Regions from separate parts of the Pseudoalteromonas sp. T1lg21 genome, predicted to be linked through region 2. Evidence: riboswitches for the same ligand, from Rfam matches in the RefSeq annotation. Region 2 holds a riboswitch; the other holds the start of a gene.
What was found. A riboswitch is a leader RNA that binds a small molecule or an ion and turns the genes downstream of it on or off. The one in region 2 is predicted to bind cyclic di-GMP.

Region 1: it holds a riboswitch for cyclic di-GMP, as region 2 does, so the genes downstream of both, C2M25_RS16950 (hypothetical protein) here and C2M25_RS09675 (chitin-binding protein) in region 2, are expected to answer to the same signal.

The regions. Positions count from the first base shown of each region.
Region 1 covers NZ_PQBX01000061.1:51,252-54,675, forward strand. The annotation lists gene C2M25_RS16940 (calcium/sodium antiporter) at 1-229, shown strand, start outside; gene C2M25_RS16945 (mechanosensitive ion channel family protein) at 264-1,100, shown strand; gene C2M25_RS16950 (hypothetical protein) at 1,172-1,921, opposite strand; cyclic di-GMP riboswitch class I at 1,938-2,033, opposite strand; gene C2M25_RS16955 (zinc ribbon domain-containing protein YjdM) at 2,434-2,769, opposite strand; gene C2M25_RS16960 (Tll0287-like domain-containing protein) at 2,845-3,411, opposite strand.
Region 2 covers NZ_PQBX01000041.1:99,105-102,528, forward strand. The annotation lists partial or broken gene C2M25_RS09670 (efflux RND transporter permease subunit) at 1-1,618, shown strand, start outside; cyclic di-GMP riboswitch class I at 1,754-1,837, shown strand; gene C2M25_RS09675 (chitin-binding protein) at 1,945-2,514, shown strand; gene C2M25_RS09680 (S9 family peptidase) at 2,790-3,424, shown strand, end outside.

The sequences.
Region 1 (3,424 bases), on a different contig from region 2:
TAATATTTTAGCTGTCACAGGTATTGCAGGGATGATAGCGCCTGCTGTTAACCTTTCACCGGATCTATTATCGCGAGACTGGCTGGCGATGATCTCTCTTTCAATATTTTTATTAATTTTTGCCTATGGGCACCGTGGTGTTGGCAGGGTAAATCGCGCTGAAGGCGTTGGTTTATTGCTGATTTTTATTGCCTATAACGCATGGCTTTTCCTTTCAATTTATAAATAAATGCAATTTAGAACTCAAAAAATCAAGGACCTTTATGAAGCAAACTATCAATGAGTTTTGGCTCAATAACTCAGAAACAATTATAGCGCTAGGCTATAAAGTGATACTCGCAATTGCTATTTTAATTGCCAGTGCAGTACTTGCTAAGTCAGTGAAAAAGGCTATCAAAAACTCCAATGCTACCCTTAAAAAACTTGATAATACCTTGCTGCCTATTTTGTCGTCTGTGGCAGGTTATGCCGTGTATATTATTGGCGGGGTGTTTATTTTAGATATCTTTGGCGTGAATACAGCAAGCCTTATTGCGCTAATGGGTGCTGCTGGTTTAGCGATAGGGTTAGCCCTTAAAGACACCTTAAGTAATATTGCAGCAGGCATGATGTTACTCATATTAAGGCCGTTTAAAGTCGGTGATTTTGTTGAGATAGGCTCGATGCAAGGTACTGTCTCTGAGGTAAACCTATTCACCAGTGTTTTTCAAACGATTGATGGTCTTTATATCGCATCACCTAATGGCATAGTGTGGGGTAACAATATTAAAAACTTCACGCGAAATGGCAAACGCCGAATGGATATTGTTGTGGGTATTTCATATGCCGATTCAATCGATGATGGCTTTGCGGTGCTAAAAGATATTGCCGCGAACGAAAGCCGTTTACTGAGTGAGCCAGCGGCGCAAGTGATGGTGACAGCCATGGCTGAGAGCTCGGTGAATATTCAGCTAAGAGCATGGGCTAAAAATGAAGACTATTGGCAAACCTATTGGGATTTAAACAAACGAGTTAAAGAGTCAATCGAGAATGCAGGCCTGACAATTCCTTTCCCACAACGTACTTTACATATACCTGAAGGCGTGGTGACAAAAAAGTAAAATAAAAAAGCCTAGCGCAGGCTAGGCTTTGAATGAAAAGGAAAGCTAGTTATTGTGATTTTTCTAAATTATTATTTAAACACGACTTCACCATAGTAATGAGGCTCTTTACCATTTTGTTTAAGCATGTAAGTGCACTTGACGCCTTTTTTACCAAATTGACCAACAGGTGCATGATCTTTGAGTACATTTATTTTTTGACCATTGAAGTCACAAATAAAGTCACGGATTGAACCTTTAGTCGACGTAAAATCCCCAAGCTTCACTTTATGATTCTTTTTGAAAACAAAAGCTTTATGAGAGTTACCATTACGGTAATCGAACATATCCAAACTTAGGGTTGTTTTATAGCTTTTCGTTACAGCACCTTGGCCATTAGCATCGTTAATAATGCCTGTCCATGTTACAACTTTATTTTTTCCTCGATAGTGTTTTGGCGACTTACCTGTGTCTCCACCTGGCATCAAAGTAAAAGTTATAATTTCGGCATTACTACCGGGGCGAGATTTCCATGAGCATTCAATGCCGTTTTTGAATTGATGGTAATTCAATCCTTTTAGACCTGGCCCTTTAATAGCAGGGCAGGTTACTTTGCCGCCAATGCTATCCGAATACATCATTTTGTATTCTTCAGGTTTTATATATGCTTTGTTATCACCATTACCATAACGAACTTCATCGTAAGGAATGGTCAAGAAAACTCCTTTCGTGCCGATTTCGCCTCGCAATGACTGTGCACCAAAATTCGGATCGTCTACTGCGTAAGCTGTTGATGTGAAAGCGACAGCAAGTAATGCTGTGCTAAAGATGTGATGTTTCATTGTTCTGGATTCCAAATTCCACAACCCGGCTATCTTCCCATTTCCTTACTTCTTTCAGAGAAGACCCGTGGCTTTCCGTCCCTACCTCACAGTAGGTTTGGCAGTATTAATACATTAGTTTTGTTAAAAACATATTTGTATGACTGCATGAACACCTATTTATAGTTCCTAAATAGTGTTCAAAATACCTGCTTTTTAAACGTGGTTTAAATCATATTCCGTATTCAAGAAATAATGATTGAAAAGAAGTGTAGGAGAATAATTATTTAATGCAAAATAATTAGTATAAATTTATTATTCCTGTACCTTAAAGTAAGTGTTCTGGATCTGTTTTGGGATCAGTGTATTGTTTTTGGGTATGTTCTTATTATTTTGATTTTAAATGGAATATATTTTCAGTGAAGTTCTATATCTTTGAATTAAAATGCTATTCTATTTGAAATGTTTTTTTGTTTCTTTAAAGTATACTAATTGAGCAGTGTTTTTATATTGGGCACTGCTCAATATGTTTATTAAGCTTTTTTAACAAACTTAGCAGTTACCATCATTTCACCGACGCCATCAACTTTACAGTCTAATTCGTGGTCTTTTTTATCTAACACTCGGCGGATAACGGCTTTGGTGCCAATTTTAATTACTTGTGAGCTGCCTTTAATTTTTAAATCTTTAGCAACGGTCACTTTATCGCCATCGACCAATAAGGTACCGTTAGCATCTCTTACATCGATTACATCAACGTTATTAACAGCATTTGGATCCCACTCATGAGCGCACTCTGGGCATACTAAGTTGTTTTGATCTTCATACACGTATTCAGAGTTACATTGTGGGCAAGGAGGTAAAGACATAAATGGCACCTTGGTTGATTTTAAAAGGGTATTTTAATTGCTAAGAGCAAACTATGCGAGTACAAGGCATATATTTTATGGCTCAGACGTGTCGAGTTCTTTGGTAATAGAGAATATTCCTCTTAAATCACCAAGCTGATAACCTGTCGCTAAATCATTTGGGTAATGCTCGCTAAGCGCTTGCTTTACTTCTGGCGCAATCGTTTGACCATGACAATTGAGGCACACTGGCGCGACTTTTATCGCTTTAGCAAAGCGAAATTGACCATCTTTGCTGGTTGAAAAAGTCACATTATCGATGCTTTCTGTGTTTCTGATCATATCGAGCAACTGAGCGATTTTTTCAGCTTCCCAGTCATCAGGTTTATTATTTGGATTACGGTTTTTAGTGCTTTTACGCGCTACAGTCCAACCATCGGTTGATAAGCTTTCAGCAATGGCTGGGGCTTGCATTTTGCACACGTTAATTCCTTCAACTAAACCGCCTTGTTTGATTGCAGCTGCCAATGCTGATTTGAGCGTCGTGGCAAATTCAGTTGCTCGCTCAGCTGCTTCGGTTTCTAGAGTCGCTGAGTTTGTTGCGGCATACAGACTAGGAGAAAGTAATGCAGTACATAGCACAATATTTCTTAAGGAAAGCATAGTAAAACCTTAT
Region 2 (3,424 bases):
CAAGCGTTTCTTTAACTTTGTAAATGGTCCGTATAAACGCTTTATTGTGCGTTGTGTTGAATGGCGCTGGTTTGTGTTGTTTGCGTTTGTTGGCTTGTTAATTATGACCTTTGGTCTGATTACTTCAAACCAAGTGCGTGTTGTACCAACACCTAAAGTACCTCATGATTTTCCGCAAATTCGTTTAGAGATGAATGAAAATGCCTCGGATATGCAAACAATTAATGCGATCCGTGAAATCGAAGCCATGGTACACAAAGTCGATCAAGAGACAGAGCGTGAGTTTGGCCAAAAACTGATCCGCGATATCTTAGTGTTTAACCAAGGTCGTACTGAAGCACAACTACTGGCACCGCTGGTCGATGAAGAGTTACGTCCGTATAACGCATTTGAATTATCTCGTCGTTGGCGTGAACAAATGCCAAGTATCCCGGGTGTGAAATCACTGCAAATTTACGATGACGTGAATGGCGGTGGTATGGATGGTGAGTTTGGTTACTTACTTTACGGCCCAGATATCGATACCTTAAATGATGCAGGTCGTCGTTTCATCCAACTATTACAACAGCAAAAAGGCTTGTTTGATATTAGTTCGACCATCGATCCGGCGAGCAAAGAAGTGCAATTAAGCTTAAAACCTGTGGCATATGATTTAGGTTTAGACCTTGCCAATATTGCTAATCAAGTAGGTGCAAGTTTCTACGGTGGTGAAGCTCAGCGTGTTATTCGCCGTGGTGAAGAAGTGCGCGTCATGGTTCGTTATCCGAAACTAACACGTGAAGCGTTTGCCTCATTAAAGCATGCCGTTATTACAACACCTGCTGGTAAAGAGGTCATGCTAGGTGATGTTGTCGAGCTGAATGAAACGCCAGGTATTAGTTATATTCGCCGTGAAGGTGGCTATCGTACTGTGTATATCTACGGCAGTATCGATGAAGAAGCGATTGAACCGGGCGAAGTTGTTAAGCAAGTTAAAGAGACTCTGTTACCGCAACTTAAAGAAGAATACCCATCAGTTAAAACTGAGTTAGGTGGTTCTATTGAAGAGCAACAAGCGCAAGCTAATGAGCAAATCATGTTCTTCATCGGCGGTATGATTTTAGTGTATATCTTGCTTGCAGTACCGCTTAAGAGCTATTCACAGCCTCTTATTGTTATGTCGGTTATTCCATTTAGCTTAACCGGTGCAATTTGGGGTCACTTCTGGTTTGGTTTAGATATTAGCTTGATGTCGGGCTTTGGTTTGATTGCGGCAGCGGGTGTGGTAATTAACGACTCGTTAGTTATGACTGACTTTGTAAACCAAGCGCGCCGTGAAGGTATTTCAACTCGCGAAGCCGTTATCGAAGCAGGTTGTGCACGCTTTAGAGCAATTACCCTGACTTCAATTACAACCTTTGCTGGTGTACTACCGATTATGTTCGAAACCAGCTTACAAGCTAAATTTGTCATTCCAATGGCAGTTGCACTTGGTTTTGCGGTTATGTTTGCAACCCTAATCACGCTAGTACTTGTACCTTGTTTGTACATCATCATGAGTGATGTGGGTAATATCTTCTTGAAAGTATTCCGTGCGGGGCACCGAGTAACGACCAGAAGAAAACTAGCAAGGGATTAATACCCCATCAGTTTAAAAGCCAACCTAAAGGTTGGCTTTTTTGTATCATTCGTTTTTGCTAGTAACTATTTGCTATATAAGACGTTTGGTTACATTCTTTTGTTTGATTTGTGATTCGGTCACGATTATACTCAGTCTTGTTTTTGGCAAACTAACTGAAAGGTTAGGACGCAAAGTTTCCGGTCTAAGGTTTTAAACTATGATAGCGGGGCCGCTGATAAGCACATAATCTAGTGCTTTGGATCTCTTGCCTCAAACTAAAAGTATTTATTTTGTTCGGTTGTTAGATAATGCCTATTAGTTGTTCTTAGGGTGATATTTTGTTTATGCATACGTCAATGGCCTCTGGGAAGTGGTTGCCGATTGGTTGCTTAAATCATCATACCCAACTGTTTGTTGGTGATAGGGTGATTGTGACCTTTTATGACATGCAAGGAGAGCTAGTCGATTTATCATTCGAATACCCGATCAGCAGTTCCGATCAGGGTGAGCCTCATAATTGGCCACGTTCTGTTGCCGAGCATATTAACGTGCATATTCCGCTGGTTAAAGCGGGCAAAATGACCGAACAAGGTTTAGTAGTTGCGTACCGTTCAAACCAAATTTATGCCCTTGAAGGGTCGGGCATTACGCAGGTAAAAGTGGCGTTTAATTGCATCGCAAAATGTAAAGAGCGAGTGCAAGATAGTCTGCAAGATTATGACTATGTCTACCCACAAGCATGCAGCGATTACAGTGCGGGTGTTAAAGTACTACAGCCAAAAACGGGTCATATTTATATGTGTAAACCGTGGCCATTTAGCGAGTTTTGTCGTGTTAAAGATTCACACAACCCGCTGTTTGAGCCAGGTGTAGGAAAAAGCTGGGCTATGGCTTGGCAGCAAGTATCGCATTAACAGTTTCCCCCTAAATGCTATTTTAGCATTGCTTAGCCCACTCAATTTGAGTGGGCTTTTTTAATACCAACCCGCAATAATACTTAATCATTTTGAGGGATTAAACCTGTCGCTAACTGCGTTAAAAATTTCTCATTTAGAACAACTAAATAACGAAATTTTTGCCTTGTTATCAACGAGGTTTCATTGCCTCAAAATAGACTACTTAATTAAGCTGATTGGTATAATTCTGTGATAAACTGCCAGCAATTCGTTTTTTATTTTGGTTTTTCCCTGTGTCATCAAAATCGTATTCTTTGTCTTTACTCGCGCATCCTCCTGTTGCCAAAAAACACCCTCATCCATTAACGACTCACCAACAGACTCGCACCGATCACTATTATTGGATGCGTGATGATGAGCGTGAAAATGAGGATGTATTAGCGCACTTAAATGCCGAAAACGATTATTGTGATAAGCAACTAGCCGATATAAAACCACTGCGCGAACAACTATTTAATGAGCTAAAAGACCGTATTGTTAAAGACGACAACACGGTACCAGTAAAAGATGGCCAGTATTGGTATCACTCAGAAGTACGTGGCGACGATGAATATGCACGCCATTATCGCAGCAGCTCAATAGAAGCGCACGACAAGCACCTGTTGTTAGATGTAAACCAATTAGCTGGCGACTACGAATTTTATGAATTAGGCGAAGTTGCAATTAGCCCTGACGAGCAGCTACTTGCTTACTCTGAAGATACCGAAGGGCGCCGTATTTACACTGTGCGTTTTAAAAATATTGCGAGCGGTGAGATGTTTAGCGATGTGCTAGAAAACACCGAAGGCCAAGTGGTGTGGGCTAATGACAGTAAAACCGTTTTTTATGTGAAAAAAGACCTACAAACCTTATTGGGTTTTCAGGTTTA